2 regions of the Gottfriedia sp. ABJ_BB2_2 genome follow, and region 2 is predicted to be linked to the other one. Evidence: riboswitches for the same ligand, from Rfam matches in the RefSeq annotation. Region 2 holds a riboswitch; the other holds the start of a gene.

Region 1 (16,587 bases), on a different contig from region 2:
GTCTAAGTTACCATTTTCAAAGATCATTAAACCATTTAACTCAATTCCTACATTATTTGCTTTTATAATAAACATACAAATCACTCCATCCGATTTTAAAAGTGGCTCTGTTTTCATTTTTAGAACAAAATTTTATGTTAAAGTTCAACATCAACAAAAATTTTCACAGAGCCGAAAAAATAAAAAACACACAAGCATCTGCCTGTGTGTAAATGGACGAATTGTTAATCATATTCGTTACATAAAAAACGAATACAAAAATGTCTAAAAAAGTTGCAATTAAATAAAACCACGTTTTTATACATTGCATATGGTTAATTATTTAATATTCACGGCACTAAATATAGACAGACTAATCCAATTTCTCTGACTTCAGGCAGAGTACTTTTTTGCTATAAAATTAATTAGCTTAAAAGTTATCGGATCATGTACATAGTGTCTAAATTTGATGCCTCCTTCAAAATATTAATTAAATAGTAGCTTACTTTTAAATACATTTCAATACTTAATTTTTAATATATCACAAAATAGTACGAATCATTCGTGGCGATTTATACAATACTCTATGTTCGTTCATGACTATTCGTGCTATTACGAAAGAATAGAATAATAGTGTTCTCGTACTTTCTTTGCTGAATTCACCATATTTGTAAGTGCTTGAATAACCTCGGTTTCATCACGAGTTTTTAATCCACAATCTGGGTTGATCCAAAATTGTTGAATATCACACACTTTTAATGAACCAACTATATTTTGCTCCATTTCTTGAACTGATGGGACACGTGGACTATGAATATCATACACCCCTAAACCAATTCCTAATGGGTATGGGTTTTCTGCTAAGTATGAAGAAAATTCTTCATGACTTCTTGCATGTTCAATTGAAATCACATCTGCGTCTAGTTCAATGACCGCATCCATTATGTCAGAAAAACTGCTATAACACATATGTGTATGAATTTGCGTCATTTTTTGAACACTTGCTGTAGTTAAGCGAAATGCACGAGTAACCCAGTTTAAATACTCTTCCCAATTTCGTTTTTTCAGTGGTAGGCCTTCACGTATTGCTGGTTCATCTACTTGAATAATAGAGATACCTGTTTCCTCAAGCGCCTCTATTTCTTTTCTTAAAGCAAGCGCAATTTCATTCGCAATATCTTCCTTTGCTTGATCTTCACGAACAAATGACCAGTTTAAAATTGTTACAGGCCCTGTTAACATCCCTTTTACAGGCTTTTCGGTTAAACTTTGAGCATAGCTAGTCTCATTAACTGTCATTGGTTTAACAAATTCTACACGACTATGAATAATCGGTGGTTTTACACATCTTGAACCGTATGATTGAACCCATGCATTTTTAGTAAAGGCAAACCCTTTTAACTTTTCACCGAAATATTCTACCATATCTGTACGTTCATATTCACCATGTACCAATACATCTAAGTTTAGTTTTTCTTGCAGTTCAATCCATTCCTTAATTTTCAAATTTATTAGATGACGATAGTCGGCTTCTGTAAGCTCCCCTTTTCTCCATTGTTGTCTAGCAATTTTGATTTCTTTAGTTTGTGGGAAACTACCAATTGTTGTGGTAGGTAATAATGGTAATTTCAATGCTTCCATTTGAAAATGATATCGTTCTTTAAATGGAATAGCTCTATTAAAATCTTCTTCACTTAAACTTCTTACATCATCTGTATTAGAAGTTAATTTATTAAGCTGTTCGAAATTTTGTTTCACTTTATCAATTTCTTGTTTTACGGCATCTCTACCAAACATTAAAGCTTTCTTTAACACGACTAACTCTTCTAATTTTTCATCTGCAAAAGCTAATGTATCAATTACAGTATGTTCTAACGAATCTTCTTTTTTCTTAGTAACTGGGACATGCAATAAGCTACATGAAGGCTGAATCCACCAATCTTTTGGTTGAATGAGTGATTGAAGTGTTTCGATCAATTGGATTGATTCGTCTAAATTGTTTTTCCAAATATTTCTACCATTTACAATCCCGCAGGCTAGTACTTTATCCGTTGGAAAACCAAATTTCTTTAATGCCTGTACATTTTCTTTTCTACCATGTACAAAGTCTAATCCTATTCCTTTAACTGGAATTGTTATCAACTCAGGATATTGTTCAATTCCTTCAAAATACGTTTGAAGCATAATTGATAATGATGGAAGGGCCTCACAAATTTCCGAATAAATGTCTTTTATTAACTGAATATCTTCATTTGCTTCTTCTAATACAAAAGCAGGCTCATCAATTTGCACCCATTCTACCCCCGCATCTTCTAGCTCTTTTAGCATTTGGATATAGACCGGAAGTAACTCTGTTATAACTGAATTTTTATCTTCTTCATTATATCCTTTTGAAAGCTTAGTAAACGTATAAATGCCTAATATAACAGGCTTCGTTATCATACCTAATTCATTTTTTGCTTCCAAAAATGACGCAAGTGGTTTGTTATATAATAATTTCGATTTACGATCAGATTGATATTCTGGCACTATATAGTGATAGTTCGTATTAAACCATTTTGTCATCTCACACGCTACAAGCTCTTTATTCCCTCTAGCTAATGCAAAATATGTATGTAATGAAGGTTGCTCAGTCAAATTTCCAAAACGAGTAGGAATCCAGCCAAACATTGTTGCAAAATCTAAAACATGATCATAGTAAGTAAAATCATTTACAGGAATGATTTCGACACCTAAACGAGCTTGTTTTTCGATAGATTGAAGTCTAATTGATTTCATTTCACTCTCAAATTGTTCTTCTGTGATATTCCCTTTCCAAAATGACTCTAATGTCTTCTTCCATTCACGGTTTTCACCAATTCTTGGGTATCCTAGATTACTTATGTTTACCATGTAAAACACTCCCTTTTTTGAAAATAAAAAAGCATTTTTATCTAATTGAGATAAAAATGCTCTTAAGTAGGAAAACACAAATGAACAGAATACTTACATGTCAGTTTCCAATACATAAGGCACCTCCCTATCTCTCGTAGGTCGAACAGCGTCGTTAGAATAGGCAGGTCTCCTGACTTTTGGATCAACGTAAATAAAAACCTTCCCTATCAATAGATAAGTGGTATGTATTTATTTACTCCTCAATTACAGTGGCGGGACCGTGTTGGAATTTCACCAAACTTCCCTTTTAAGTAAATGTTTTGAAGTTAATCAAACATTCACACCTATTCCCCACTATTTAGTTTTCATTATTTTGTCATAATTTGATTTAATAGTCAAAATATTTATTTTTTTCTTACTAAAGTCCTAGAAAAGGTCACTTCATTATTTGAAGTAAAGACTACTTATGATATAGTGAACTAAATTAGAAAATTTTAACAATACATAATATGTCATACTTTAAACAGTTCGATAAAAAATAGAGGTGAATATGAATGGTGAATATCTTACAAGTTTTTAAAAAAATCGGTTTGTTTCTCCTTGTCATTTCTCTAGTATCTGCTTGTTCAAATTCGAATGGTATGGAAAGTGAAAAATCAATGCAAATGGATACCGCTCCAAAACAAAGAGCAGACGTACAAACTGTCGATCAAAATGATTCAAAGGAAAGTATTAATGAACCTACTAAAGGAATCGTACGTAAATTAATAAAAACTGCTGAGCTTCAGCTTGAGACAAAAAAATTCGAAAAAACCATCGATGCACTAGAAAAATCTGTCACTGAATTTGATGGTTATATTGAGTCCAATCATATCACCGGTACATCAATGCTAGAAAAATATGACGATGATAATATTGACGAATTCCCATCTAGAACTGCACAGTATACTTTACGAATTCCTGCTAATAAACTAAACGCTTATCTATCAAAAATGAATACGATTGGAAATGTGACTTCCAAATCTATTTCAACTGAAGATATTTCAAATCAATACTTTGATACAGAAACTAGAATTAAATCTTTAAAAATACAAGAAGAAAGACTTCTAAGTTTATTGAAAAAATCAGGTTCACTCAGTGATATCATAGAGCTTGAAAAGGAACTTACAACCGTTCGGTTCGAAATTGAAAGTTTAACAACAACAATAAAGACATATGATTCATTAATCAATTACAGTACGATTAATCTTTCTGTTACCGAAGTAGCTGAAATAACAGACACTACGCCGCCTAAAACGGTAAGTGATCGAATTACTGCTAAATTTAAAGACAATCTTAAAAATATCTCAACAGGATTCAAAAATACTACAGTATTCATTATCGGTAACTCTGTATTCATTATCATCTGGTTAATCATACTAGTAGCTGGATTTTTTATCGCACGTAAAGCAGTGAAGAAATACCAAGACTGGAATATTCCGAAATAATAATGAATAAAAATAGAATAAATTACCAATCAAAATAAAACGCTGTACTATCAGCGTTTTACTTTGTTTTATCAACATAAACACTTCTATTCATGATTCTTTTATATTGATTTCTATCTAAAAACGTTATGATTAATATTGTAGATTACTTTAATTAGGAGAAAAAAACGATGAAACATTTCTTATTAAGCAAACTAGGTAATTGGAAAATACAAGTTGATTGTAATGATGGAGTAAGAATTCTAGGAAATGATCATGAAATAGTATTATTGGATGAAGATCATGATAAAATTGGACATTTTTCACTTGACCCAAAAGGTAGCATCATCATTCACGACATCCCTTATGGTGGTCAAGTAAAAGTAAAAGAAGGCTACCAAACAATCGTCGTTTATATTCCATATGAAGAAGACTCTGAGGATGAATAAGTTACAAAAAGAGTGTACCAATTCGGTACACTCTTTTATTATTTACGTAAAGTTAAAAACTCTAGTTGTCTTAATCGAACTGTATAGAATGTGATTGGATCAAAGTATCCACTTGGATTTGCTTTCATTTCTTCAAGAATTGCTACATAATTTGAAATCGATTCTCTTGTTTGATCAACAAGTTCATATAAATGTTCATATGGCGTTTGTAAGAACATTGATAAGTCTCTTGGTAATGTTTTTTCAAACATTTCAAACTGTAAAAAGAATCTTGTTGAAATTGAAGAAGATACTTCATCATAATTAACGTTATCAACATATTTCTGATATTGAGCAACAAGTTTAGATTTATTTTGAGGTAATAAACCTAATATTAAGCCCGAGCTTTTTAACAAGAACTGTGATGGAGAAGAATTCAATAAAATATTCATCTCATCTAATTGAATCATACTTGTCATACGATCTGCATCACGACGCCAATCATCTAAAACTTTGAAATCACATTCAAGACTTAACTGTTCACTTCCCATGTAAGTGTTTAATGAATCGCACATATCAGCTAGATAACTTTGTGTCCCTTCTAATAAAGAACCAGACTCTCTAATCCAACTTTGAAGTGCCGCATTTAACTTCGGTAATGTTGTTTGTCTTACATATTCTTGAATTCGATTATTCATTTCTTCATTTAGTGTTTCTAAGATCGAATTAAAATCACTATCTTCTTTTATTAATTCCTTGCACTCTTTTAACATAGCAGGAATGCTTAGTTTTAAATCGTACTTAATTTCATCTTTAAGCTCACGATATGTGCTAGAAATTGTATGTGCGTGTTCCATCTCTTTATCTTTTAAAGAGTGAAGTAAGCCATTTAATTTTTCATCTAATACTTCGTTCCATTGAACATTTGCATGTAAATCATTTTCTTTTTCAACACGTTTTTCTAATAAGAAATTAATTAACTTGCGGATTGCCAATAATAATTTCTCAGATTGCTTAGAATTTGCAGTTGTCGATAATACATTTCCTTCGATGAATCTTTCTAGTTCATTAAATTGATCTTGATTGCTGTAAATTGATGAATACGGTAGAACTTTCGCAGCTGGGAAGTCTAACTTAATTTTCTCTTCAATTTCAGCATGAACACGATCAACTTCATCATTACTATAGATTGAGTCCATTTTATTTAAAATGAAATGAATCGGTAATGTTGGTAATTGCTTTTGAATCGTAATCAATAATGATCTTTCAGCTTCTGTATATGGGGCTGTTGCATTTAAAACATATACAAGACGGTCAGCAAGCTTCACTGATTGAAGTAATGCTTTTGTATTTAAATCTGTTCCATCAATACCTGGTGTATCAATGATTGAGATTTTGTGCTTTTGTAAAAAAGGATTCGGTAATTCATAATGAACTAACTCGTCTCCTTTTAACAATTCATTTTCAACAGTAGTTAAATCATAAAAGTCTGCATATTCAGCAAGGCTAGTATCTCCTTCTTTTGAATACACTGTAATATTTGTATCAACACTTTGCTCAAATAAAACTGGCATTGTCGTAGAAGATCCCATCATTTTCTCACCTAAAAGTGAATTTACAAATGATGATTTTCCATTTCCAATTGTTCCAGCTACTAGCATCGTTGTATGATCAAAGTTTGTTAATTGGTTCGTCCACCAAACAAAACGATTGCCCACTTCAATTTCATTTATCAATGCCCATTGAAGGATATTTTCAAATAATTCTTTTCCATTTTCGAAGCAATCTGGCATTTGTTGTAATTGTTCAAATGCCATTTCAGCATCAACAACAATTTGATAATCTAATCTACCTGGGAATAAACGATCCCATGCAAGTGTTGCAGTTGTCGCTAAAACTGCACCATCAAAATCAGTAATTCTTAACCAGTTCGTTAAGAAACTTGGCATCATTTCCTCTAGTTGTGCTACTAAATAATTACCTTCAATTAATTCTTTATACGTATATGAGTAAATCGATGGAAGTCGTTTCCATTTTACCCCTGTTTCTACATTAATTTGGAACAACATTTGATTAAATGTATGTAACCAATTTACATATTCAGATTTTTCTCTATAACTATTCCAAAGTGCTTCAACCATTAGTTCAAAATGCTCTAAATCAACTTTTGCTAGTGATAATAAAGGCCCCATAAAATAGTTTGGTGACATTTCATTTGTTGCACCATTCTCTATGTATTCTCTTAAAACAATAAACCATTTTAAATCTTCCGTACGAATTGATTCATTTGAAGCTAAATCAACCGCACTATTCCAATCATGATTTTTTTCATAAAATTTACGAGCAATTTTCGTAACATTTGGATAGTCCGGATTATATTTTACTGCTTGTTTAATCATACGATCTGCTTCTTCATAATTAGAAATATCGATGTACAAAGAAAATAATTGAAGAAAAATTTCTGAAGTTAACGTTCTACTTTCAGTTTTTACATCTTTATACAGCTTTTCGGCCGTATCGAATGCACCAACCTCGTAATAAGCGTCAGCAATATTTTTCTTAGCCCAATCTTTATATTGATTTTCAACTTTTTCCCATTTAAACACAGCAGTCTCGAAATCTTTATTTTCAAAGTATACTTCACCTTGTGCAAAGCGAACTGATGAAAGGTCGATTTCTTCATCTGGCGTTCTAAAAATATTTGCTAATTGAGCAATCGGTTGTTTTTCAGTACCATTTAAAAACGTTTTATAAAATTCTTTCTCAATAAATTGTTGCTTTACTGTCATGTTGATCACCTACTATGTATAATAAATTGTATTATTTCTGAGTATAAGACGAAAAGGATACAATTCTCCTTTTATTTAGCAGTCTTATTCTACCAAATTAATGACGTATAAAATGTGACATTTAGATGTCTTTTTTTATACATTTTTGTTATATTTGTTACGATACTCACAAAACATAGAAAAATAACATTATTTTTGGAGGCAATATGCTAACTTACGAACAAAAACTTGAAATTATCGAATCATTCCCAGAATTAACAAAAAAATCTGTATCACTTGGTCGTACAAATTTTCAGTACGAAGAAAGTTTAACAGAAAAAAAGAATGTCGTCTTTCATTTACATCCAAATGGGAATGGTTTTGTATATGCAGAAGGAATAAAAGGCTATAGAACAAACGACAAAGGTATGGTTAATATTAGAGACTTTAGTGAAGACGAACTGCGCTCTATTATTACAAAATCAATCGATAAATTATCTTTTGAACCAAATTTTGAAGAAGACGATGAAGAAGTAGAAGAATTATGGGTGAACACTAGTGGACAGACATTAAAGCTAGTATCTGAAATGGATATGTGGAATGTATATGCTGGAGAAAATCTTGATGGCACATTCAATAGCTATGGTGAAGCTGCTGAGTATTTAGACGAAGAAGGCTTTAGTTTTAAGGAATAAATGTATAAATTTGTTGAAATAGCGCTAAAGTAACCATGGAGTGTTATTTTTTTATGGCGTATTACTTTTTACTCACTTAATTTCATTTAGATAAAAAAACGCCCGTTAAGGGGCGTTTTTTTAGTGTAATTCTATTTTTGATTTACTGCCTTTTTTAGAACGATAGTCTGTACCTTTGTTATTATCTCCACTTTGTGTTGCTTGTCCATGTAATCCTGGAGCGTTTTGATTTTTGCTACCTTTACTTCCATTTCTACTAGTCATTTCTTCTCCTCCTTAGCCTGTATTCATGTTTAGATTTCCATATCATGAGAAAGTTTATTCAAAATAAGAAATGGCAATATAGCACATAATAGCTAAAAAGGAGGGATTTGAAATGGCTAAAGGACATACAAACAAAGGACCACAAAAAAGTTCTGTTGATCAATTTGGACATTCTGAAGAATCAGCTTATTCAAAAAGTAAAAAAATGGAAGAGTTTCACGAGAAAAATAAAGAAAAACAAAGCTAAAAACCATTATATTTTATGTATTCTCTGAAACGGACTTGCTTATTTTCCTTCAACAAGTCATTATAAAAGTAAGATAAAATTGGAGGAAACATTAAATGAGTGAAAATATCAATGAACCAAAGAAAGTTAGTTTGCAAGAACTAATGAAACAAAAGCTTGCAAGTAAAAAACAACAGCAATCTTCAGGTAATACAGGATTAAATGCTGTTAAAGATATGACGAAAAAAAATCAAATAACAAAAAAGCCAAATAATCAACGTAAACGTATGGGCGTATAATGAACGGACAAATTCGTTCTACTATTCAAATTGGAGATCAAGTTCAAATTGTATTAAAACAAGACCAGCGTACAGGTAAACTAACTTCTGGAATCGTTAAAGACATTTTAACAAAATCTCCTTCTCATCCACATGGCATTAAAGTTAGGTTAGAAGACGGCCAAGTTGGAAGAGTGAAAGACATCATTAAAAAGTAAAAAACGACTGAATATCAGTCGTTTTTTTGTTTCATTACTATTATAATTGATTTCCCAAACTAGTAAATGATTGACAAGAGTAATGTCCAAATACTAACAAATGCAAGTAATCCAAAACTGTATTTTAATGTCATTTTTGTTAATAAAGACTCATTTCCAGTTTCTCCAACAGCTGCTGTTGCGATTGCAATTGATTGAGGTGAAACAAGTTTGGCCATTACTCCTCCAGCAGTATTAGCCGAAACTAATAATGCTGGATTTGTCCCAATAATACTGCTAGCATGCGCTTGAATTGGAGCAAATAATGTATTGTTATTTACAACGGAACCTGTCATAAACACTCCAATCCAACCTAAAATTGGTGATAATAATGGAAAGAAATCTCCAGTTGTTGCTAATGCTTGACTTATTGCAATTGTTAAACCTCCATAAGTCATTAATTTTGCAATACTAATAATCGCGCAAATCATTATGATTGGAATCCAAAATTCAGAAATTGTTTTCTTCAAAAGAGCAAGGCTTTCCTTGAAATTAATCGACTTTGTAGTTGTTAATGATACCAATGCCGCTAAAAGGATTGCTGTGCCAGTTGCTCCGATTATATCAATACTTACATTTATAGAAGATCCAGGAATGATAAATTTAAGAACACTTGATGCAAAAATTGCACCTTCAACAAATAATGCTTTAAATGATTTTAAACTCCATAATAAAACAAATAGTGTTAATAAGTAAAATGGAGACCAAGCTTTCAAAATATCTTTTTTGGAAATATTTTCATATTTGAATGATTTACCATTCATTAAATAAATATTTTTAGGTTGCCATTTTTTTGAAAATAGTGCCAATAAGCCCATTGTTAACAATGCAGGTATGATATCTGCTAATTCTGGTCCAATAAAAATTGTCATAAATGCCTGGGATATTGTATACGTTATTGAAGTTACTAAAATCGCTGGTAATACTTCTTTTATTCCCTTTATACCATCAATTAACCAAATTAATAGAAACGGTATCGTAAAATTAATAATAGGTAAAGTTAAAGCAGTCATCATTGAAACTTTCATAGAAGTTACATTACCTTCTAAACCAAATGTGTCTATAATTCCCACAGGAATACCAATTGCTCCAAAAGCTCCTGAAGCTCCATTTGCTATTAGGCAAAGCATCGCAGCCTGTAAAGGTTTGAATCCTACTGAAACTAATAAGACAGAACAAATTGCAATTGGTACACCAAAACCGGCTGCTCCCTCAAGAAAAGCGTTAAAACAAAATCCTATTATTAAAAACTGAATCCGTTGGTCTTGGGATATACCGACAATACTCCCACGCAAAATATCAAATTTACCTGATTGTACGGTTATTTTATATAACCACACTGCCATCACAATAATATAGCCAATTGGCCATATTCCTTGTATTGTCCCTTGTATTATACTGCCAATTGATTCTCCGATTGGTAATTTAAAGAAGAAAAGAACAATCAGGAAGGTTATCAATAAATTTATTAATGCAGCGTAAATACCCTTCATTTTAAAAACAGTCAAACATAGAAGGAATAAAAAAATTGGAATGGCTGCAACTAATGCTGAAATGCCAAGATTATTGAATGGATTAAAATCATCTACTAACATAATTTATGCTCCTCAAAATAACAATTTGTGATTTTTGATTTTAATTATTTCCATATTTGTGTTTGAATATCTTTAAGTGTTTTTATTGACTTGAAGAGCTTTTCATATTCACTTGTATCTAAAGAAAGTTCTACTATATTTCTTATACCTCTTCGGTCTATGACAGAAGGTACGCCAATATAAACATCTTTTTGACCATATTCACCATCTAACAGTGCACCTACAGGTAACACTACATTTTCATTCTTCAATATTGCCTTAGTAATTCTTGCTAATCCCATTGCAATTCCATAATAGGTTGCACCTTTTGACTCGATGATTTTGTAAGCAGCATCTCTTACTTGAATTGCTAACTCTATTTTTCGATCGTCTGATAATTGTGGAGCTAACATTGTACCTGAGATATTTGCTAAACTCCAAACTGGCACTTGAGAATCGCCATGTTCACCGATAATATAACCATGTACACTACTAGGCGCAGTATCAAATTCTTTACCTAAAAGATAACGAAATCTTGCTGAATCTAAAACTGTTCCAGAACCTATTACCCTTTCTTTAGGAAGACCAGAGAATTTCCAAGTTGCATAAGATAAAATATCGACTGGGTTTGTTGCTACTAATAAGATTCCATTAAATCCAGAATCCATGATTTTCTCTACGACTACTTCAAATATTTTTACATTCTTACTAACTAGGTCTAATCTAGTTTCACCAGGCTTTTGTGCAGCACCGGCACAAATCACAACAATTGCAGCATCCTCACATTCCTCATATGAACCAAATTTTATATTAATTGGACTTGGTGCATAAACGATACCATGGTCCAAATCCATCACATCACCTTTAGCCTTTTCTTCATTTAAATCTACTAAAACTAATTCATCACATATTCCCTGATTCATAAGAGCATAAGCATAACTAGATCCCACTGCACCTGTTCCAATTAAAACTACTTTATTGCCTAGTGTTATCTTCATGTTGTTTGTCTCCTATCTAATTATTTGTTAAAAATTCCACATAAGACTTTTTTAAATGCCTTTCTAAACTTTGTGATTATTTTCACATAAACAACTAAAAAAATTTGCAAATGATATACCCTGTCGACTTTAGTATGTGAAACTTTTCACAACTTGATTGTATTCCTTAATTACTCCTTATACAATCTTTAAATATTGTAAAATATGGAAAAAAATGTAATTCAATACTCAATTTAGACTATCCGCTTCAAAATCTCGATTTATGTTTCAACTATTGTACTTAAGTTAGAAAGATTAATCATTCTATTTATTATTTCTCTTACACATTTTGCAATAAAATGATCAACAAAAAAAATAAAGCTACAAGAGTAGCTTTTCATTCATAAAGAACTTTATGCCAATTAGCTTAAATCTTTACCCCATAAATTATTTAGCAATATCATATAAAGCGTTAATATAATTGATAAAACCGTAAAAATTATTGGGATGTATCTAAATTTGTCAACTTTTCTAATTGCTAAAATAAATAGAACAAAAGCAATCGCAGCAATCAAATAATACAGTGTAAATAAAGGATATTTTGTAAAAGGTCCTAAAAATAAACTAAGAACTGAAAATTGAATCATAAACGCAAGAATCGAGATTGAAATCCATTTTAATTTACTCTGAATTTTTACAATCCCTATAATTGATAAGATGAAAATACCAACTACAATTATTGAAAGGACCCATTCATAAATAAAAAATAAAGATTCATTGTACACTGCAAAATAATAACCAACTAAAGAAAGTGGTACAATTGCCAGCAGTAATAGTGAATTAATTGTTATGTATCTCAATTCTTTCAATCCCCTCACACCTTTAACCTTTTTCCATATTTTAACATATTTAAGTCACGTTAAAATGATTTTTTTAGATTTTTTCCCCTCCTAAAATACGACAAATACTCAGTTAACCTACTTTCCAATTTCAACTCTCCGTACTTTTCCCTTTAAAAACATTCAAAAAAAAGAGTTGCCTATAGCAACTCTGAAACATTAAACTTCAAATTATCATATTACGCATTGTTCTCGACTGACTTACTTGGAACATATATTGTTTCTCCATTTACACGTCGCTCTAATGCTGGGATGATTCGAACAAAAATAATGATACCAATAACCCCTAAACTTGTTAAAAAGACCGATGTTGCAATACTTGATAAAAAGGCACTGATTGCAACTGTAATCGAACAGATTAACATTGCTAAATTAAAGGTTAAACCAGCAACAGCCATATATGAACTTCTTGTTTCTTCTAAAGGTAAGTGCGCCATATAATTTTGTTGCACAGGGACACGTAATACTTCTGCTACTGTTGCTACAAACATCGCAGCAAATAATAACCAAATTGAATTACTATACGAGATAATTGCGTAACCAAATACAAATACTACGCAGCTCCAGATAAGTGTTTGCTGATCATTCATTTTCTTTACAATTTTTGTAGCAAATAATGCCATAATCACTACGAGAATTGTATTTTCAGTTCGTAGGAATCCAATCATTTCGATCCCTCCAAAATGCCAATTCATCAATTGCTGAGTTTGGAATTCATTTGTAATTCGAATACTAATATAATTTGTTAATTGAAATTCCATTGAAAGGACTAGTAAACCAGCTAAAACATAAAGAATAAAGAGCCTATCTTGGAATACATCCCGATAATTCGAAAGCATTTTATTCACATGTAGTCTAATTGTTTTCATCTCTGATTGCTGCGTTTTCATACTCTCATCAACGAAAAATGTAATTAAAAACCACGTAATGAATGAGGCAATTGAAAGAGCTAATAAAAGTTCAAATAAATACGTTTTGAATAAAAAACCACCCATTATTCCACCAATTGCAATAGATAAATTATTTGACCAATACATAATAGAATACATCAGTTTTCGTTCTTCGGGTTTACTAACATCAATTAGCATAGCTTGATTTGCAGGCCCTGCTAATCCCCAACAAATACTATTAATCGTCATCATGAAAAATGTAATAATCGGAGAAAAAAACCAAGGAGAATTACAGAACATCATTGCTATGAAAGCAAATAATCTTAAAGTTTCTGCAAAGACCATTGTTTTTTTTCGACCGAATTGATCTGAAAAATAACCTCCGAAAAAGTTCATTGCGATCCCAATAAATACATTTACTAGTAAAAGTAAACCAGCTAATTTCACACCAAAATGTTTAGATAAGTAAATGGCCATAAAGGGAAAAATCATACTGCCTATTGCTGAACTTAAAAACGATTCGAGTAGTCGAATCTTAATGTTTTTGTGAAATTTTAGTAATTCCATTATTATTCTACCTTCGTTTCTCTATTAAATTATTAAACTGACACAGATACTTACAATGATTCGTCTGCTAGTCTCTTTTCAAAAAAATGCTGGCTAAATCCTTCCGGATAGTCATTTAAAACGCCGAATTCTTTATATCCATGTTTTTTGTAAAATTCCGGTGCTTGAAAACTAAAAGAATCTAGCACAATTAACTGACATTTTTTCACTTTTGCAAGCTCTTCAATTTTATGTAATAGGTTACTTCCAAAACCTGTGCCACGTTGTGATTCATCTACCCATAAAAAATCAACATGTAAATGATTATATTTAATCGTACCAGATATACCTCCTAGTATCGTTTCATTATGATCTTTTAAAATGAAACTTACTTTTTCAACTGGCTTCACTAGTTTTTCTGGGAGTAGAAATATTATATTCAATTACTTTCTGTCTAATATAGTCAGTATCTTCTTGATTTGATTGCTGTATAATTTGCATGAAAATTCCCCCATTTCTAATTTTTCGCTTAATTATAATAACAGTTATTAAGAAAATTGCCAACCTAATATGAATGAAATAAATTGTATTTTTTTAATTGCCATTTTAAAGCAGAATTAAAAAAGGTTGCCAATGCAACCCTTGTTCCTCAAAAAACTTCTCCTTTATCATGAAAAATTTTATGCAATAACTCTTCAAATTTTTCATTTTCAATCTCTTCTTTCAAAATTGAGCCATTTTTCCATTGGGAAAATGAATGATTTGTTAATGTCACATTGCCTTCCTTTGTCAGCTTAGTGATTAAAGGCTTCTTATTAAATGGAGACTTCTCGTGATTTTTGATAATCGTTTGTATCTCATTTAGATCTGACATATCATTAATCATTCTCTTCGAATCAAAAGCATATCCAATTCTCCAGTCTGGATCTTTATGTTTTAATTTCATTTCCAATATATAGTCACCAAATGCAGTATTTTCTTTTTTTATACGAAACTCTCCATTATTAGAAATGACTATTTCTCCATTTAATGGTACTGGCTTTATAGGTAAATTTGCTCCAAATCCGGTATCAACTAAATAAGTTTGATCTTCGTGTGATAAAAGAATCGTAACATGTGTTCTTCCCATACTTTGGTAAACAGAATTGATGGGATCATAAACTACTCCACTTACAAGATTCACATTAAAACCATTTTCAAGTAGAAATAAGTACAAAATGGTATTTAATTCATAACAAAGTCCACCTTCATTATTTAATAATATTTTTTGAATCAAGCTATCCTTTGTTATCTCACTTGTATTATTATTAATAATGCATATATTTTCAAATGGTATGCTATATGCAGTTTTCATCAAAATATCTTCTAAGTCTTCGAATGAAATGTTGCTACTCTCATTCAAATCAATCCTTTTACGAAATAATGTATTTAATTGACTCAAATCTATTGCCTCCATTATGAAATGATAAATTGTCTCTTCGATTCTACATTGTATCTTATTATACTTTGGATAGAAAAGTGCGCTCCTGCTCAAGCCAGAAACGCACTTTTTCTATCCATTACTTTTGTTTGTAGCCGATGAAAGTAGTTGATTATGAGGTAAAATTGCGTGAACACCTTTTACTTGATTGACAATTTGGGTTATTTTTAGGTCAACACACACACTTGCTAATGCAACTGCCTCCGTTTTTTCTATATGATAAATCCTTTGAATTAACTCAACCATTCCTTCTAATGCCGTCGCCGTTGCAATGTTTAAATCCTCATCAAATCCAAAAGTAATCCACCCTGATGGTGTGTTAGCGAGAGGGTTTTTCAATTGCAAATCTTCTATAACTGTAAGTGTAAGATTTACTTGATCAAACGGTGATTCTATTGCTTGACCAGATACTTCACCATCTCCTTGTGCAGCATGACCATCTCCAGCCGAAAATAGTGCACCTTCAACAGTAATAGGAAGATAAATTGTGCTTCCCTCAACTAATTCCTTACAATCAATATTTCCTCCACAATATCTAGGGGGGATTGTTGAATGAACACCGGACTCACATGGAGATGTACTCAATAAACCTAAAAATGGATTAAGTGGTACAGTAAATTCTTGATCTTTTATATGCGTTTTTGCTGTTTTGTTTTCTTCATTAAGTATCCAATTTAGTGTTACTTCAGGTGACTCAGCTATATTTAACATATTATTCTGCCAGTTTATTTTACCTCCAGCACAATTCCATCCGTACCAGCTTGGTTTTATTTTATTTATTTTTATTTCTAGCGTCATTCCGGGTTTTGCATCTTTAATATAAACAGGCCCAACCATTGGATGTCCCCAAGCTTCTTCTTGTTCTCGTGATTGATAACTAACTCGCTCTCCGTTTTTTTTATTTAATCCCCAACCTATATCAATCGTATTAAATTCAATAGAATCTCCAGAATTAATTGTCAGGATTGGCTCGTATTCTTTACTAA
Region 2 (16,587 bases):
CGTTGCAATTAAGCAAAACATTGAACCCGATGGTGTAAACAAATATAAAATGACGTTTGCTGGTATTGAAACAAAAGATTCGACTGGATTAACAGTTCGTAAAGATTTAACACTTTGGTTACTTGGAATTGGTGGAACAATCTTTATGATTGGCGTAATCCAGGGTATGTACTGGTATCATCGAAGAGTTTGGATCCAAAATCAAAATGGGGAAATTTGGATAGCAGCTTTTACAAATAAAAACTATTATGGTTTAAAACAAGAGTTGAATAAAGTGTTGGGAGACACTAAGATTGAATTGCCAATCGACCAACAATCTGAAAAAAGTGTTTAATAGGGGGAAAATATGTACGAGCTAAGTAGTAATTTCTTATTTATTTCGTTTATATGTTATATCGTAGCTACTTTCTTTTTTGGTGGCTCGCTAAAAGTAAACGATCATGGACCTAATAAATGGGCTACGATAGGAATATCAATAACTGTTTTAGGGTTTTTATCACAAATCATTTATTTTATTACACGATGGATTGCAGCAGGCCATGCACCTGTAAGTAATCTATTTGAGTTTATTACATTCTTTGGAATGATGTTAATTTTAGCGTTTATTCTGATCCATTTTATTTACAGATTAAATATTATTGGATTATTTGCATTACCAATTGCAATTATCATTATTGCTTATGCAACTGTGTTTCCACATGAGATTAAACCATTAGTTCCTTCTTTAAAAAGTTACTGGTTACATATCCATGTAACAACAGCTGCTTTAGGTGAAGCGATCTTAGCAATTAGTTTTATTACTGGTTTAATTTATTTAATTAAAAATCTTGATCAGTCAAAGTCAACGAAGAAAACTTTTTGGCTTGAAGCTGTTCTATACTTCTTAGTAACTGTTGTAGCATTTATTCTTATTTCAACTGCATTTAATGCTTCAGGTTACGAAGCGAAATACAATTGGGTAAATAAAGATGATGTCAAAGAAGAAATGATTTACAATTTACCATCGATTGTTGGTCCACATAAAGGTGAGTTAACAACAGAAGGTAAATTTGAAGCACTTGCAGAAATGCCAGCACTTATCAATGCTAAAAAACTAAATACAGTTATTTGGTCAATTTTTGCAGGAGTAGCACTATATCTTGTGATTCGTTTAATCATTAGAAAGCGTATTGGCGCATTTTTACAACCGTTCGTTCAAAAGGTTGATAGTGATTTATTAGATGAAATTGGTTATCGTGCGGTAGCGATTGGTTTCCCTGTCTTTACTTTAGGCGGCTTAATTTTTGCAATGATTTGGGCTCAAATTGCTTGGACAAGATTTTGGAGCTGGGATCCTAAAGAGGACTGGGCATTAATTACATGGTTATTCTATGCGGTATTCTTACACTTACGTTTTAAACGTAACTGGCAAGGTGAAAAGTCAGCATGGTTGGCTGTAATTGGTTTTGCAATCATCATGTTCAACTTAATTGCTGTAAACTTAATCATAGCTGGACTACACTCTTACGCTTAAAAGAATAGCGAATTGCACTCGGTCAGCTATGTCAGAAATTAAATGTAAATTAAGAAAGACAGAATAAAGTATGCTAGTTTACTTTATTCTGTCTTTTTTGCTTTATTTATGAAAATGATGGAAATAATAAGTTCATAGAATTATGTAAAAATGTTCACAAATTGGACTAGAATATACAATTTTTATTATGTAAAATTATGTAAAGGGGGTTGAATGAAAATGGATCAAAACATAAAAATTTTAATTGTAGATGATGAAGATAGAATTAGACGTTTATTAAAAATGTATTTAGAGCGTGATGGATACATGATAGATGAAGCAGACAATGGTGAGGATGCTTTAGAATTAGCGTTGAAAAATGATTACTCACTTATCTTATTAGATTTAATGATGCCTAAAATAGATGGAATTGAAGTTTGTAGAGAGCTACGAAAAGTAAAAACTACTCCAGTCATTATGCTAACAGCTAAAGGTGAAGAAACAAATCGCGTGCAAGGATTTGAAGTTGGTACTGATGACTATATCATAAAACCGTTTAGCCCACGTGAAGTTGTACTTAGGGTAAAAGCTCTATTAAGACGTTCATCAAATATGCCAGTTTTCACATCAGACAATTCTTCTGCAAAAGACGTAGTTGTTTTCTCGCATTTAACGATTGATAATGATGCCCATAAAGTAATTGTTGAAGGTGAAGAAGTTAGCTTAACGCCAAAAGAATATGAATTGTTATTATTCTTAGCAAAATCTCCTGATAAGGTGTTCGATCGTGAGACATTGCTAAAATCAGTATGGCAATATGATTTCTTCGGTGACTTACGTACTGTTGATACACATGTAAAACGATTACGTGAAAAACTTAGTAAGTGTTCAGAAGATGCAGCTAAAATGATCGTTACTGTTTGGGGTGTAGGCTATAAATTTGAGGTAGGTCAGGAGTAATGATTTTAAGAAGTTTAGTTGGTAAGCTATGGCTTACAATTATATTACTAGTTTCGCTTGTATTGTCATTTTTAACATTTGTTCTCATAGGATTCTTTGAGAAATTTTATATTGATCTTCAAGTGCAAAATATGAAAGATGATGCAACGAAAATAGCCGGATTGATCGAGAAAGGTCAATCAATGTCCGACGTTGAGTACTTATCCAATAATATCGTGAATCGATATTCGAGAGTCATCATTTCTATTGAAGATGAAGAACCTTGGTACTCAAGTAATAAATATGGCATACAAGAACTACCATATGAAGAAATTCTAAAAGATCATGTATTAAATAGAACGATTGAATACAAGGAAGATGTAAGTAAAAGACTTGTATACGGAAAGAATAGTGAAAGAGAAAAATTAGTAGTTGGTGTAGCGATAAAAGATCAAAATCATCATGGCGCTGTATATATGTATCAATCGTTACAGCCTGTTAAAGGGATGATTCATCAAACAACTAACTTCGTATTACTTGCTGCTTCCATTGGAATTGTGTTAACGACTTTTTTCTCTTTTTTCCTTTCTTCAAAAATTACTGCACCACTTAGAAAAATGAAAGAAGTGGTCGGTGATATGACATCAGGTAATTTTGATGCTAAAGTTCCGATTCACTCGAATGACGAGATTGGGGAACTTGCTTATTCTTTTAATAAAATGAGTAAGAAGCTAAACTTTAATATGAATGCGTTAAAACAAGAAAAAGAGAAAGTATCAAATATCATTACGAGTATGGTTGACGGTGTAATATCGATTAATAATGAAGGTAGTATTGTAACGACTAATCCACCGGCTGCTCGATTTTTAAAAATGCTAAATGATGATGAAATTGAGAATGACTCAGAACTAGTTTTGACAAAAGACTTATTAGATTTATATAAACTAGTAGTTGAAAGCGAAAAGAAGCAATTTATTGAGCTAAATTTAGATCAAGGTAATTGGCAAATAGTGATGTCACCATTATATAATCAAACAAATATTCGTGGTGTTGTTGCCGTAATTCGTGATGTAACAGAACAAAGACGTTTAGAAAAAATGAGAAAAGATTTTATCGCTAATGTATCGCACGAGTTAAGGACACCAATCTCATTATTACAAGGCTACAGTGAAGCGATTGTAGATGGCGTTGCAGAGTCCAAGGAAGAGATGCAAGAGCTATCACAAATTATATACGATGAATCATTAAGGATGAGTAGATTAGTAAATGATTTATTAGATTTAGCACGAATGGAAAATGGTTTTACTGAATTAAATCGTGAACCCGTAGCAGTCATTCCATTTGTAGATCGTATTATTAGAAAATTTAAAGCGCTAGCAAGAGAGAAGAATGTTTCACTTTTTGGTGAATTAGATGATATTTCACAAGTTAATATTTTGATTGATGAAGATCGAATGGAACAAGTCTTTACGAATTTAATCGTTAATGCGATTACACATTCAAATGAAAATGGTAGGATCATTGTTTCTGTTTCTCAGAATAGTGAAGATACTATATTTGAATTCATAGATTCGGGAGCTGGTATTTCCAACGAAGATTTACCATTTGTGTTTGAAAGGTTCTATAAAGCCGATAAAGCACGTACAAGAGGTAAGAGTGGTACTGGTCTTGGTTTATCAATCGTTAAGAATATCGTGAACGCTCATGGTGGTTCAATTCAAGTATTCAGCGAAATAGGGCAAGGTACGACATTTAAAGTGAAAATACCACATTTTATACGAATAAATGAAAAAGTTGTAGAGTAATCTTGTTTCATATAAAACAATTAAATAAAATAATTGAATTCTCACTTATTATACTTTACGATTAATATAATGAAATATTGATGAATTTAGTGCGATAATCGCTTAATAGGGAATCTGGTAAAATCCAGAACTGTCCCCGCAACTGTAATGTGGACGAAACGAACAAACCACTGTTCCATCGGAATGGGAAGGTCGGAGTAGGTTGAAGCAAAGTCAGTAGACCTGCTAAATTCATCCGTTTTCAATTCTTCGGGGAGTGAGAATTTGAAGCAGCAGTTGCAAGTTTTACTTGTATCATTATGTTGTTTCGAGCCCCTTCATAAATTTGAATGGGGTTTTTTTATGCTTTCCAACATACTAGGGGGAGAATTATGAAGAAAATCGTATCAAGCTTGTTAGTCGTTTTATTATGCTTAGGGTTATTTGGGTGTAATAACGAAACGGCGCAAAAAGAAACAAATGTTCCAAAAACTGAAGCTGCACAATTTCCATTAACAGTAAAAGATTCAACAGCAAAAGAGATTGAGATTAAAGAAGAACCTAAAAAAATTATTTCGCTAATACCAAGTAATACTGAAATCTTATTCTCATTAGGAAAAGGAAAAAACGTAATCGGTGTTACTGATTTTGATAACTATCCTGAGGAAGTTAAAGGAATCGACAAAGTTGGTGGAAATAATGCTGATATGACTTATAACATTGAGAAAATCATCTCACTTCAACCAGATTTAGTATTAGCTCATGAGTCTAGCCTTGGCATTTCCGCAGATGGTTTAGAACAATTAAAACAGGCTGGGATTACAGTGTTTGTTGTGAAAAATGCTGAATCAATAAATGACGTATATGATACAATTAAAGAAGTTGGTCAGATCACTGGCAAAGTTGATGAGTCAAATAAAGTTGTAAGTGATATGAAGGAAAAATTAAAGAAAATTAGTGATAAAGCTGCTACTATTGGCACGAACCCATTAGTTTGGTTAGAAATTTCAGGACCACCTGAAATATATACTGCAGGTAATGGAACATTTCTAAATGAAATGATTTCAATCATTCATGCAAAAAACGTTGCTGAAAAAGAAAAAGGCTGGGTAATGTATAGTGAAGAATCTGCTATAAAAGCAAACCCAGATGTTATATTAACTACATATGGTGATTATGTACCTGATTTAGAGAAAGCTGTACTAGAAAGAAAAAATTGGACCACTGTAAATGCAATTAAAAATAAACGAGTTTTTGATATTAATGCTGATACAACATCTAGACCTGGTCCAAGACTTGTTGAAGGAGTAGAAGAAATTGCAAAGGCGGTTTATCCAGAGATTTTTAAATAAGAATATATTTATTATTCCATCTTTTGTATTATTGTTATTATTTATTTTAGGGGTTTCGATAGGATCAACATCGATCCCCTTTTATTCTATTATTCAAAGCTTTTCAGATGCGTTTTTTAAAACTAATTTTGTCCCAGATGATATTCAAACAATTGTCATGAATATACGAGTACCTCGTGTAATATTAGCGGGTTTAGTTGGTGCTTGCCTCGCATTAGCAGGAGTTGCCTTTCAAGGTATATTAAAGAATCCTTTAGCTGATCCTTTTACTTTAGGTGTTTCTTCAGGGGCATCTGTGGGGGCTGTATTTGTTTTGTTTTTTCAGATTAGCTTACCAATCGTTACTTATTTTACATTACCCGTTGTCAGTATAATTTTTGGATTTTTTACACTTTTACTATTGATTTTATTTGTACGAAAAATAGATCGTTCTTTGAATGTTGAAACATTAATATTAGGCGGAATCATTATTAGTTCATTTTGTTCGGCTTTATTATCTTTATTTATAACATTTTCTGATAATGAATTGAGATCTGTAATCGGGTGGTTAATGGGGAATATTGGAGGAAGAGGGATACAGTATTCTATCACACTATTACCATTTTTAATTTTTTCCTTTCTCATTCTATATGGCCAACATAGACAATTAGATGCAATGACATTTGGGAGTACAAATGCAAAGCATATAGGGATTGATGTAAAAAAGGTTACTTATTTAATTTTATTTACTGGTAGTATTTTATCAGGTGCAGCTGTAGCAGTATCTGGCACAATTGGATTTGTTGGATTAGTTGTTCCACACTTTACGAGAGCAATCGTAGGACCATTACATAGAAAGCTACTACCATTATCAATGATAAACGGCGCAATCTTTTTAATAGCTTCAGATATTTTTTCTAGAGTCATACTAGCTCCAAGAGAATTACCAATAGGTGTGATTACATCTTTAATTGGTGCACCTATTTTTGCAATTATTTTACTTCAAATGAAAAGGAATAGAGGGAAACTATGATCAATTGTCATCAAATCTCTTATTCATATAATGGGATTCAAAAAGATATTAAGGATCTTTCTTATTCCGTCAATGAAGGTGAATGGTTAGGTATTATCGGACCGAACGGAAGCGGAAAGTCTACATTTATACATATTTTGTGCGGACTCTTGAAACCGTTAACAGGTGATGTAATGATCGACGGAGAATATATAACAAAGATGTCTAATAAAGACATTGCAAAAAAAATCGCCGTCTTATCGCAACAAAATTCTTATACTTTTTCTTATGAAGTAAACGAAACGATTAAACTTGGACGAATTGCATATTCTTCCTCACTATTTCCAAACTGGACAACTCAAGATGAAAACGCAGTTAATAATGCGTTATTAATGACTAGTACACACAATATGAAACAAAAATTTATTAGTGAGATAAGCGGTGGTGAGCGACAAAGAGTATTTTTAGCACAAGCTTTTGCTCAAGAAACGCCTTATATATTTTTAGACGAACCAAGCAATCATTTAGATTTAATGCATACGATTAAAATATTAGATTTATTAAAAGAATTACAACAAAAAGAAGAAAAAACAGTCATTACTGTTTTTCATGATTTAAATTTAGCGAGTTTATATTGTGATAGAATATTAGCGCTTAAAGATGGAACAATTTTCTGTGAAGGCAACACGGAAGACGTTTTAACTGAAGAAATACTTGAAGATCTTTATGGAACTTCTTTTCAAATTATGAACAATCCAAATACGAATAAAAAAGTGATTGTTTATAAAAGTAATTTTACTTAAATTTTTTGCTTTCTTATTTTGATTAATAAATAACTAGACTAATTGATTTGAAAAGCTTATTAAGTAGCTACATAGTCAAATTCTATTAAAGAACAATATATAAGATAAGGAGGAAATTTTCATGAAGATTTATACAAAAACGGGTGATAAAGGCCAAACAAGCTTAGTAGGAAAACGAGTAGATAAAGATCATTTGAGAGTGGAATCTTATGGCACGATTGATGAGGTTAATACAATCGTGGGATATGCTATGACTTATTTAGACTCAGAAGATACAAAAGACCTGTTCGAAAGCTTACAAAAAATACAACACGAATTATTCGATTGTGGTGGAGATTTGGCGGTTGTGAAGGAAGGCATCCCATTCAAAACAACTGAAAAAATGGTTGAGGATCTTGAAAAACTGATAGATGAATATATGGATGCAACGCCACCACTTGAAAAATTTATTTTACCAGGTGGTTCTAAAGCAGCGGCAATTATTCATCAGGCTAGAGCAGTAACAAGGCGCGCTGAACGTAATGTCGTTTCATTAATGAAAGAAGAAACAATTCATGTGCCAGTTTTCCTATATTTAAATCGCCTATCTGATTACTTCTTTGCATTAGCTAGAGTAATCAACACGCGATTGAATATAAAAGATATAGAATATGAAAGAGGCGCAATCGTCTTTCGGACAGATAAAAAATAATGTTTGAAAAAATGGTTATTAATTAGAAAAGTTTCGCTAATTAATAACTATTTTTTTGTATTAAATATTTTTTTCTAACATAGAATGGTTGAGTATGATGTAAATTTGAAGGATTACATATGAAAAGATTTCTTTAGAAAGAGGCAATTCTATTTATATGTTCCAAAAATTAGTAAGTTGCAAATCGTGGATTAAGCTAAAGATAAGTCATTGACATAAAAATATATGCAACTTGATCATTTGAAAGTAAGGATAGCATCCAGTTCTTCTTATTCTGATGACTATCTGGTAGTATCGAAGCGCGTCACTTTTTATATTAGGAGGATTACATTTTATGTTGGATTTGTTTAGAAGATGTTTGTTAGTTGTTGTATTTGTGTTAACAATTGGACTTTTGTTTATTGGTGGCAATAAGGAAAAATTTGAAGAGTTTGTGGCAGGTAAAAGTATAAAAGAGATAAAAACTGCTTTAAATCATTAGTTTAATATAATATTTTATTGGTTATTTTTCCTAAAAACATCTTAAAATTTAATATTTAATATTAAGAAATATGAAAGAAATTACTGACTTTTGTAATTTTTTTCATATTTTTTTTATGACTATTAACCTATTTGTCACAAAAAATTTATAAAAATTAGTAGAAAAATATGAAAAAAACGACTATTTTTATAATATTTTGAATTTTGTTAAAAATATGTTAGTTTTTTGTCAGTTTCATAATACTGTTTTTGTGTTATAAATTTGTTAGAAATATTTATATTTTCTGATATTTCTTTCTATTCTGCTTGAGGGGGTATGTAAACTACTAATATACAAATAATTATAGTTCCAATATGATCGGTATCGTTAAGAGAATGGGGAGGTATTTAGAATGAAGGATTTACGCAAACTGGTTGTTTCAGGCGTGGTAGCTTCTACACTTTTATTAGGTAGTGTGTCTACATATGCAGCATCGTTTGATGATGTTTCAGGCTTAGATAGTGAAATGTCAATTACGAAATTAGTTTCCTTAGGTTATTTAGTTAACAAGGGTTCTGATTTTAATCCAGAAAAAGGTTTTACAAGAGGAGAATTTGCTGATTTAGCAGCTAAGTTAGTATATCTTGGAAAAGCTCCTTCTAAATCAGTAAAAGTTAAAGATACAAAAAATGCAAATGCTGCAAAGCTAGTAAGTAAAGGTTACTTCAAACTAACAAAAAAAGGTGAATTCTTACCTAAGAAGGGCTTAACTTACGCTGAATTATCGAAAGTACTAGCAAGTGGTCTTGGATTTAAAACTAGCTGGTCAAACCGTCCTGTTGATTTCTTATTCTTCTTAGAACGTAAAGGGGTACTATCAATTGATACAAATCTTAACGCTGTTGTAACGAAAGAAGCTGCTGCAGTTGCAGTAGACAAGTTCTTACAAGCTAAAGATGTATATAAAGATTTAAATGGAGTGGTTGTAGGTTCAACTCCAACATCAATTACTTTAAAAAGTGATAGCGGTGTAAAAACTTACAAAATTTCATCTAATGCTTCATTATTCATTGATGATCAAGCTACTGATACAGATGCATTAGGACTTGGAACTGCAGTGGAAGTAATTTTTGATAAAACAGGAAAAGTTGCTTTCGTAAGTGGTGCTGGTCTTGATTCTTTTGAAGGTAATCTTGGTTATTCAAACGGTAAAATTACTGTTGGAACAACAACATTAGAAGTTGATCTTAACTTTGTTGTAAGTAACTTACCAAGTCATCCAGATAAAGATTTCACTTTCCGTGAATTTACTGGCTATTCAGCTGCTGGTGTAAGTTATTTTGGTTCAGTTTATACAAACTATACGAATGACCAAGTAACTGCATTAAATGCTTCAATTGCAAAACTTACAGATAAAGGCTTAACAGTTACTGCAACTGGTGACTATGTATTTGATTTCTCTGAAAGTGCACTTGAAAACTTAACATTAACTGCTGATGAAGCAGTTGTTGTAAATGTGACGAAGGATGGTAAAACTGCCGTTTCATCAACTTCAGATCTAGTTAAACTAATTGCAGACGGTTATAAATTAACTGCTTCTGTTGAAGTTTCTCCAGAAGGCAAGATCACAGTTGCAAATGTAAAAGCAGAAAAACCTGCAGCAAATTAACTAATTTAATCGAATAAGAGGAGGAAAATAGGTATGAAAAACGTAAAAAGTAAATTCGTATCAACAGCTCTTGCTGCATCAGTAGTATTAGCTGGCTTACCGGCATTACATTCAGACGCAGCATCTGTACGTAAAGGTTTCGATTCGAAAAAAGTTGGTGGGAAAGTTGTCATTTCAACTTTCGCTGATGCAGTAAGTTTAACGCCACTTAATTCGTCTGACTCTGCTTCAATTGATATTACAAGTATGGTGTTTGATGGCCTACTTACATTAAATAAGAGTGGTGCAGTAGTTCCAGCATTAGCAACTAGCTGGAAAAAAAGCGGCTTAACATATACTTTCACAATTCGTAAAGGTGTAAAGTGGCATGATGGCAAGCCTTTCACTGCAAAAGATGTTAAGTTCTCATATGATATGTTCATGAATCCAAAAGCTGAGAACCATTACGCATCATTATTTGATGCAGTAAAATCTACAAAACTAGTAAACGATTATTCGTTCCAAATTACTTTAAAGGAAAAGGATGTATTATTCTTAGAAAATACAGTGGCATCAGCACCAATTATGCCTAAACACCAATTCCCTAAAGGTGTAGATGATTACAACAAAAATAATAAAATCCATCGTAACCCAATCGGTACAGGCCCATTCAAATTTAAAGAGTGGAAATCAAATGAGCGTATTGTAGTTACGGCTAACAAAAACTATTTTGAAGGACGCCCATATTTAAATGAAGTAATTACAAAAGTTTTACCTGACGCTAACGTTGAAGCACTTAACTTAATTAAAGGGGATGTAGACTACGTAGAGTCTCTTACTCCAAAATTATTAGCACAAGTTAAGAAGGATAAAGATACAACAACTAAGTCTTATGACCAAGGTCGTTTTGACTTTATCGGATTTAACGAAGCAGTTAAACCATGGAATAACGAAAAATTCCGTGAAGCATTAGCTTATGGTTTAGATCGTAAGTCAATTGTTTCTAAGATTCAATTAGGCCGTGCTTACCAAGGTAGTGGTCCAATGCATCCAAAAATTCCACAAAATAATGACAGTGTAAAAGCACTTCCTTATGATGTGAAAAAAGCTGCTGCATTGTTAAAAGAAATTGGTTATGAAAAACGTGGAAATACATTATACGATAAAGATGGTAAAGCAGTAAAAATCGAGTTTGCTTATAACAATGGTAATAAAACTCGTGAAGCTGTAGCTTTATTAGCTCAACAAAACTGGGCTAAATTAGGAATTAAAGTAACGCCACGTGCTTACGAGTGGTCTATTTTCTTAGATAAGTATGCTGCTGGGGAATTAGATTGCTTCGCATTAGGATGGTCTGGATATGATGCAAACGTTGACCACTATCAATTCTTCCATTCTTCAGGTATTCCAACAAAAGCGAATCCTGGATTATCAAATCGTAACCGTGTAGACGATAAAACAATTGATAGATTATTAGAGCAATATAAGCAAGAAGAAAACCGTGAGAAACGTATTAAAATTTACCAAGAATTACACAAATACATGTCTGACCATGAAATCTTAATTTGGACTTACCATCCAAAATTAACAATGGGTTATGATGAAGATTTAGGTGGAGTTGAGCCATCAATCTCTAACGATAAGTTCAGCTTAATCGATTGGTACTGGAAAGACGCTAAAAAACGTAAATAATAGATAGTAAAATTCAAATTGAGATGGCCGTTTGCGTCTAACTGTCGCTTGCGGCTATCTTTCTAGTAAACTACTTTGTTATTTTAGGGGGGTAAACATGTTTCAATATATTGTAAAAAGAACGCTTCAATCAGTACCTTTGTTGTTTATCATTACAGTAATTTCTTTTGCCCTTATGACATTAGCTCCAGGAGATCCTACGGCTATGTATGAAAATCCAGAAGCCTCAGATGCTGGGTCAAATGTTCAAAAAGAATTGATTAAAGAGAAGTTAGGTCTAGATCAACCAATATATGTCCAATATTATAAATGGTTAAAATTATTTGTTACAGAGGGTGATCTTGGCTATTCATTTGAAGATGGTCAACCAGTAACAAAGAAAATAGTAGATAAAATTCCTGCAACACTAACCTTAATGAGTACAGCAATTGTACTTTCAATTTTGATTGCTATTCCGATTGGTGTTTATTCGGCAGTAAAACAATATTCTAAGCTAGATTATTTCTTTACGTCTTATGCTTTCTTGGGGATCGCCATACCGCAATTTTTCATCGCAATTCTAGTTATATTATTTTTCTCTATTAAACTTGGATGGTTCCCGGTATCTGGTATGAGAGAAGTGTATGAACATTTTGATTTGAAAGACCGTTTACATCACTTAGCACTACCAGCGATCACTTTAGCTTTTGGACTCATTGCAACAAAATCGAGATTTATGCGTTCTAGTATGCTAGAGGTTATAAAGCAAGATTATGTTCGAACTGCAAGAGCAAAAGGACTATCAGAGAGAAAAGTAATTTTTAAACATGCGCTGCGTAATGCATTAATTCCGATTATTACAATCATTGCTTTACAGCTACCAAACTTATTTGGTGGAGCACTGTTTATTGAACAATTATTTGCTTGGCCTGGAATGGGTAGATTATCGATTAATGCCATCTTTATTCGTGATTATCAAGTAATCATGGGTACTACTTTAATTGCTGCCGTATTAGTCGTAATTGCTAATTTAATAGCAGACATTCTATATGCAATCATTGATCCAAGAATTACTTTTGGTAAGAAATAGAGAGGAGTAGCAGACGATGAGTATACCAAATCCAGCGATAGAACCAACATTAAATAATCAGAATATTGAAAAAGAAATGAAAATTGAAAGTAGAGCAGCTGTCATCTGGAAACGATATAAGAAAAATAGATTAGCAGTATTCGGTTTAATCGTTTTTGTATTAATTGTTTTAATGGCGATATTTGCTCCGTTACTATCTCCACATAAACCTGAAGTTTTTGATATTTTAGATTCAAGCTTAAAGCCTAGTAAGAAATATCCTTTTGGTACAGATGCGATGGGTGGGGATGTTATGACTCGCTCATTCTATGGGGCTAGAATCTCATTATCGGTTGCAATTTTAGCAATGATTTGTACTGTTTCTATAGGTGTCATTTATGGAGCGATAGCTGGATTTTTTGGCGGATTTGTAGATAATACAATGATGCGTATTATTGATGCGATCCAGTCGATTCCTACTTTCTTCCTACTATTAATTGTTGCTTCATTAGTAGTTCCATCATTATGGTCGACTGTATTTGTTTTAAGTATTGTCGGTTGGACTAGTATGGCAAGGATTGTTCGGGGTGAAATTTTATCGTTAAAAAGGCGAGATTATATTGAGGCTGCCAGAGCGACTGGGGAAAATAGCTCCAGTATTATCTTTTATCATATTCTTCCGAATGCAGTTGCACCGATTATTGTTATTGCAACATTAGATATTGCTGCAAATATATTAGCTGAAGCATCTCTTAGCTTTCTAGGTTTAGGAATTCAACAACCAAAACCAAGTTGGGGTAATATGTTAACTTCGGCGCAAGATTTAACATCAATCGTTGATCAAACTTGGACGATTATTCCACCAGCATTCTTTATCATTGTAACTGTTTTATGTGTGAATTTTATTGGTGATGGATTACGTGACGCTCTTGATCCACGCATGAAGCAATAGGAGGATTACAAGATGACAACTACTTTAAAAACCGAAACAATCGTATCTGTAGAGAATTTAAAAACATATTTTTACACTGAAGATGGTGTCGTACCAGCAATAGATGGAGTAAGCTTTGAAATTAGGAAAGGCGAAACACTTGCAATCGTAGGAGAATCTGGTAGTGGAAAAAGCGTTACATCATTATCAATAATGGGATTAATTCCAAGTCCTCCAGGTAGAATTGAAGATGGTGATATTCACTTTCATAATGAAAGCCTGTTAGAAAAAACTGAAAAAGAAATGCGACAAATTCGAGGAAATCAAATTTCGATGATTTTCCAAGAGCCAATGACTTCTCTTAATCCAGTTTATAAAATTGGCGATCAAATTATGGAATCAATCATTCTTCATCAAAAGCTTACAAAAAATGAAGCAAAAAAAGAAGTTGTTCGTTTGTTAAATTTAGTTGGGATTCCTGAACCCGAAAGAAGAATTAATCAATATCCACATGAACTAAGTGGTGGGATGAGACAACGTGTAATGATTGCTATTGCACTTGCATGTAATCCAGAAGTATTGATTGCGGATGAACCAACTACTGCATTAGATGTAACAATTCAAAACCAAATACTAGCATTAATGAAAAAATTAAAAAATGAAACAAATATGTCGATTATGTTAATAACGCATGATTTAGGTGTAGTGGCTGAAATGGCAGACCGAGTTGTTGTTATGTATTCAGGTCAAGTAGTCGAACAAGGTGATATTTTTACAATATTTGAAAATCCAAAACATCCATATACAGAAGGTTTACTAAAATCAATGCCAAGTGTAGAAAAACGTAGTGGAAAGCTATATGCAATTGATGGAGTCGTTCCAAATCCACTTAATCTACCTAAAGGATGTCGATTTGCACCTCGCTGCGAATACGCAACGGATTTATGTCGTGAGGAAATGCCTGATATTCAATCACTTAGTGACGATGAAGTTGTACGTTGCTGGAAATACACTGATCGTTGGGAGGCGTAAAAATGGTGAATAGTTTTTTAGAAAAAACTGAAACAATCGAAGAAACAAATGTGAAAACTGATCAAGAAATTCTTTTAAAAGTCGATGACATCAAAATGCACTTCCCAATTAAAGGTGGATTGTTTGGTAAAGTACAGGCTCATGTTAAAGCGGTTGATGGCGTTTCGTTTGATATTTATAAAGGTGAAACATTTGGCCTAGTAGGGGAAAGTGGTTGTGGAAAATCAACTACTGGTAGAATCTTATTAAGATTACTCGAAGCTACTAGTGGTTCAGTAGAATTTGATGGAATTGACCTATTTTCTCTAAATTCTCAAGAGCTAAGAGAGAAACGGCGAGACATGCAATTAATTTTCCAGGATCCATTCTCGTCATTAAATCCAAGATTAAGTGTTGGTGAAACAATTGCTCGAGTATTAAAAATCCATGGAATGAATGATGCAGCAGCTCGTGAAAAAAGGGTAAAAGAATTATTAGAATTAGTTGGTCTGAGTGCATTCCACATGAGAAGATATCCTCATGAATTTAGTGGAGGGCAAAGACAACGTATCGGAATTGCAAGGGCACTAGCGTTAAATCCAAAATTAATTGTTTTAGATGAACCGGTTTCAGCACTCGATGTTTCGATTCAATCGCAGGTTGTAAACCTACTAGAAGAGCTACAAGAGGAATTTGGATTAACCTATTTATTCGTATCACACGGATTAAATATAGTTCGTCATATTAGTAATCGAGTTGGAGTTATGTATTTAGGGAAAATGGTAGAGTTGGCAGACGCTGACACACTTTTTGAAAATCCTAAACATCCATATACGAAAGCACTAATATCAGCAAATCCTATTCCAAACCCAAGAATGCGTGATAAAGAAAAGATTATTCTTGAAGGAGACGTACCTAGTCCAATTAATCCACCAAGTGGCTGTCGTTTCCATACAAGATGTCCTTACGTACAAGCAAAATGTAAAGAAGTAGAACCAATCTTTACAAAATCGGGAGAAGGTCAATACGTGGCTTGTCATTATCCGTTAAATTAAGTTAAAATTAAATTAAAAATTGCGCATAGAATGTTCGTTGTAGATTCGAACATTTGAATTTGACGGAGGAGTTCGAAGTGGAAAAAAGAATGTTAGTTGTTCATGAGAATCATGAATTAAGCATCGAAATTATGAATTACTTCCAAGAGATGTTTACTATTCAATCCTATCCAAATGGATTACAAGGTTTAGTAAAGGCGATTGATTGGAAACCTAATATTATCATTCTTAGTGCTTCATTACAAAATGTAGATAGTGTTGAACTTTGTAGACAATTACGAGAAAGTTTGAACACAATATTAATTATTTGTTCATCGGATCTAAGTGATCATCAAAAGATAAATTATTATTCCTCTGGCGCAGATGATATCGTTGATTTTCCGATGAATTTGGACATCCTGAAATGCAAATTACAAGTTCACTTAAAGCATCATATTGTGAATGAATTTAAAGAAGCTGATACAATTCGATTCGGAAACTTGGTCATGAATAAACTTACATACAAAATTCATTATGAGGAGCGAGAGCTTAGTTTTACGCGTAAAGAATTTTCAATATTATGGCTACTTGTTAGTAGACAGGATATTGTTGTAACACGTTCTGAATTAGTAAAAATTGTTTGGAGCTATGAACATGTTGACGATGATCGAATGGTTGATACTCATTTAAACCGTTTAAGAAAGAAATTAA

The links. Region 2 has a riboswitch for cobalamin ahead of ACX6U0_RS15930 (ABC transporter substrate-binding protein). Riboswitches for the same ligand answer to the same signal wherever they lie in the genome.
Region 1: another riboswitch for cobalamin. It lies ahead of metE (5-methyltetrahydropteroyltriglutamate--homocysteine S-methyltransferase); the one in region 2 lies ahead of ACX6U0_RS15930 (ABC transporter substrate-binding protein).

Annotation. Positions count from the first base shown of each region.
Region 1 is NZ_JBVFKR010000001.1:704,067-720,653, forward strand. It holds gene abc-f (ribosomal protection-like ABC-F family protein) at 1-75, opposite strand, end outside; gene metE (5-methyltetrahydropteroyltriglutamate--homocysteine S-methyltransferase) at 592-2,871, opposite strand; cobalamin riboswitch at 3,017-3,216, opposite strand; gene ACX6U0_RS03635 (DUF4349 domain-containing protein) at 3,408-4,340, shown strand; gene ACX6U0_RS03640 (hypothetical protein) at 4,511-4,768, shown strand; gene ACX6U0_RS03645 (dynamin family protein) at 4,807-7,536, opposite strand; gene ACX6U0_RS03650 (hypothetical protein) at 7,743-8,210, shown strand; gene ACX6U0_RS03655 (imidazoleglycerol-phosphate dehydratase) at 8,331-8,474, opposite strand; gene ACX6U0_RS03660 (hypothetical protein) at 8,587-8,721, shown strand; gene ACX6U0_RS03665 (hypothetical protein) at 8,817-8,999, shown strand; gene ACX6U0_RS03670 (YwbE family protein) at 8,999-9,196, shown strand; gene ACX6U0_RS03675 (L-lactate permease) at 9,256-10,830, opposite strand; gene ACX6U0_RS03680 (L-lactate dehydrogenase) at 10,875-11,807, opposite strand; gene ACX6U0_RS03685 (hypothetical protein) at 12,209-12,664, opposite strand; gene ACX6U0_RS03690 (MDR family MFS transporter) at 12,865-14,142, opposite strand; partial or broken gene ACX6U0_RS03695 (GNAT family N-acetyltransferase) at 14,193-14,622, opposite strand; gene ACX6U0_RS03700 (arylamine N-acetyltransferase family protein) at 14,771-15,562, opposite strand; gene ACX6U0_RS03705 (acetamidase/formamidase family protein) at 15,674-16,587, opposite strand, start outside.
Region 2 is NZ_JBVFKR010000007.1:143,080-159,666, forward strand. It holds gene resB (cytochrome c biogenesis protein ResB) at 1-334, shown strand, start outside; gene ccsB (c-type cytochrome biogenesis protein CcsB) at 347-1,513, shown strand; gene ACX6U0_RS15920 (response regulator transcription factor) at 1,733-2,452, shown strand; gene ACX6U0_RS15925 (ATP-binding protein) at 2,452-4,236, shown strand; cobalamin riboswitch at 4,307-4,480, shown strand; gene ACX6U0_RS15930 (ABC transporter substrate-binding protein) at 4,608-5,567, shown strand; gene ACX6U0_RS15935 (FecCD family ABC transporter permease) at 5,533-6,579, shown strand; gene ACX6U0_RS15940 (ABC transporter ATP-binding protein) at 6,576-7,361, shown strand; gene ACX6U0_RS15945 (cob(I)yrinic acid a,c-diamide adenosyltransferase) at 7,483-8,052, shown strand; gene ACX6U0_RS15950 (hypothetical protein) at 8,387-8,533, shown strand; gene ACX6U0_RS15955 (S-layer homology domain-containing protein) at 8,925-10,181, shown strand; gene ACX6U0_RS15960 (ABC transporter substrate-binding protein) at 10,215-11,852, shown strand; gene ACX6U0_RS15965 (ABC transporter permease) at 11,950-12,921, shown strand; gene opp4C (oligopeptide ABC transporter permease) at 12,938-13,852, shown strand; gene ACX6U0_RS15975 (ABC transporter ATP-binding protein) at 13,865-14,863, shown strand; gene ACX6U0_RS15980 (ABC transporter ATP-binding protein) at 14,959-15,897, shown strand; gene ACX6U0_RS15985 (response regulator transcription factor) at 15,975-16,587, shown strand, end outside.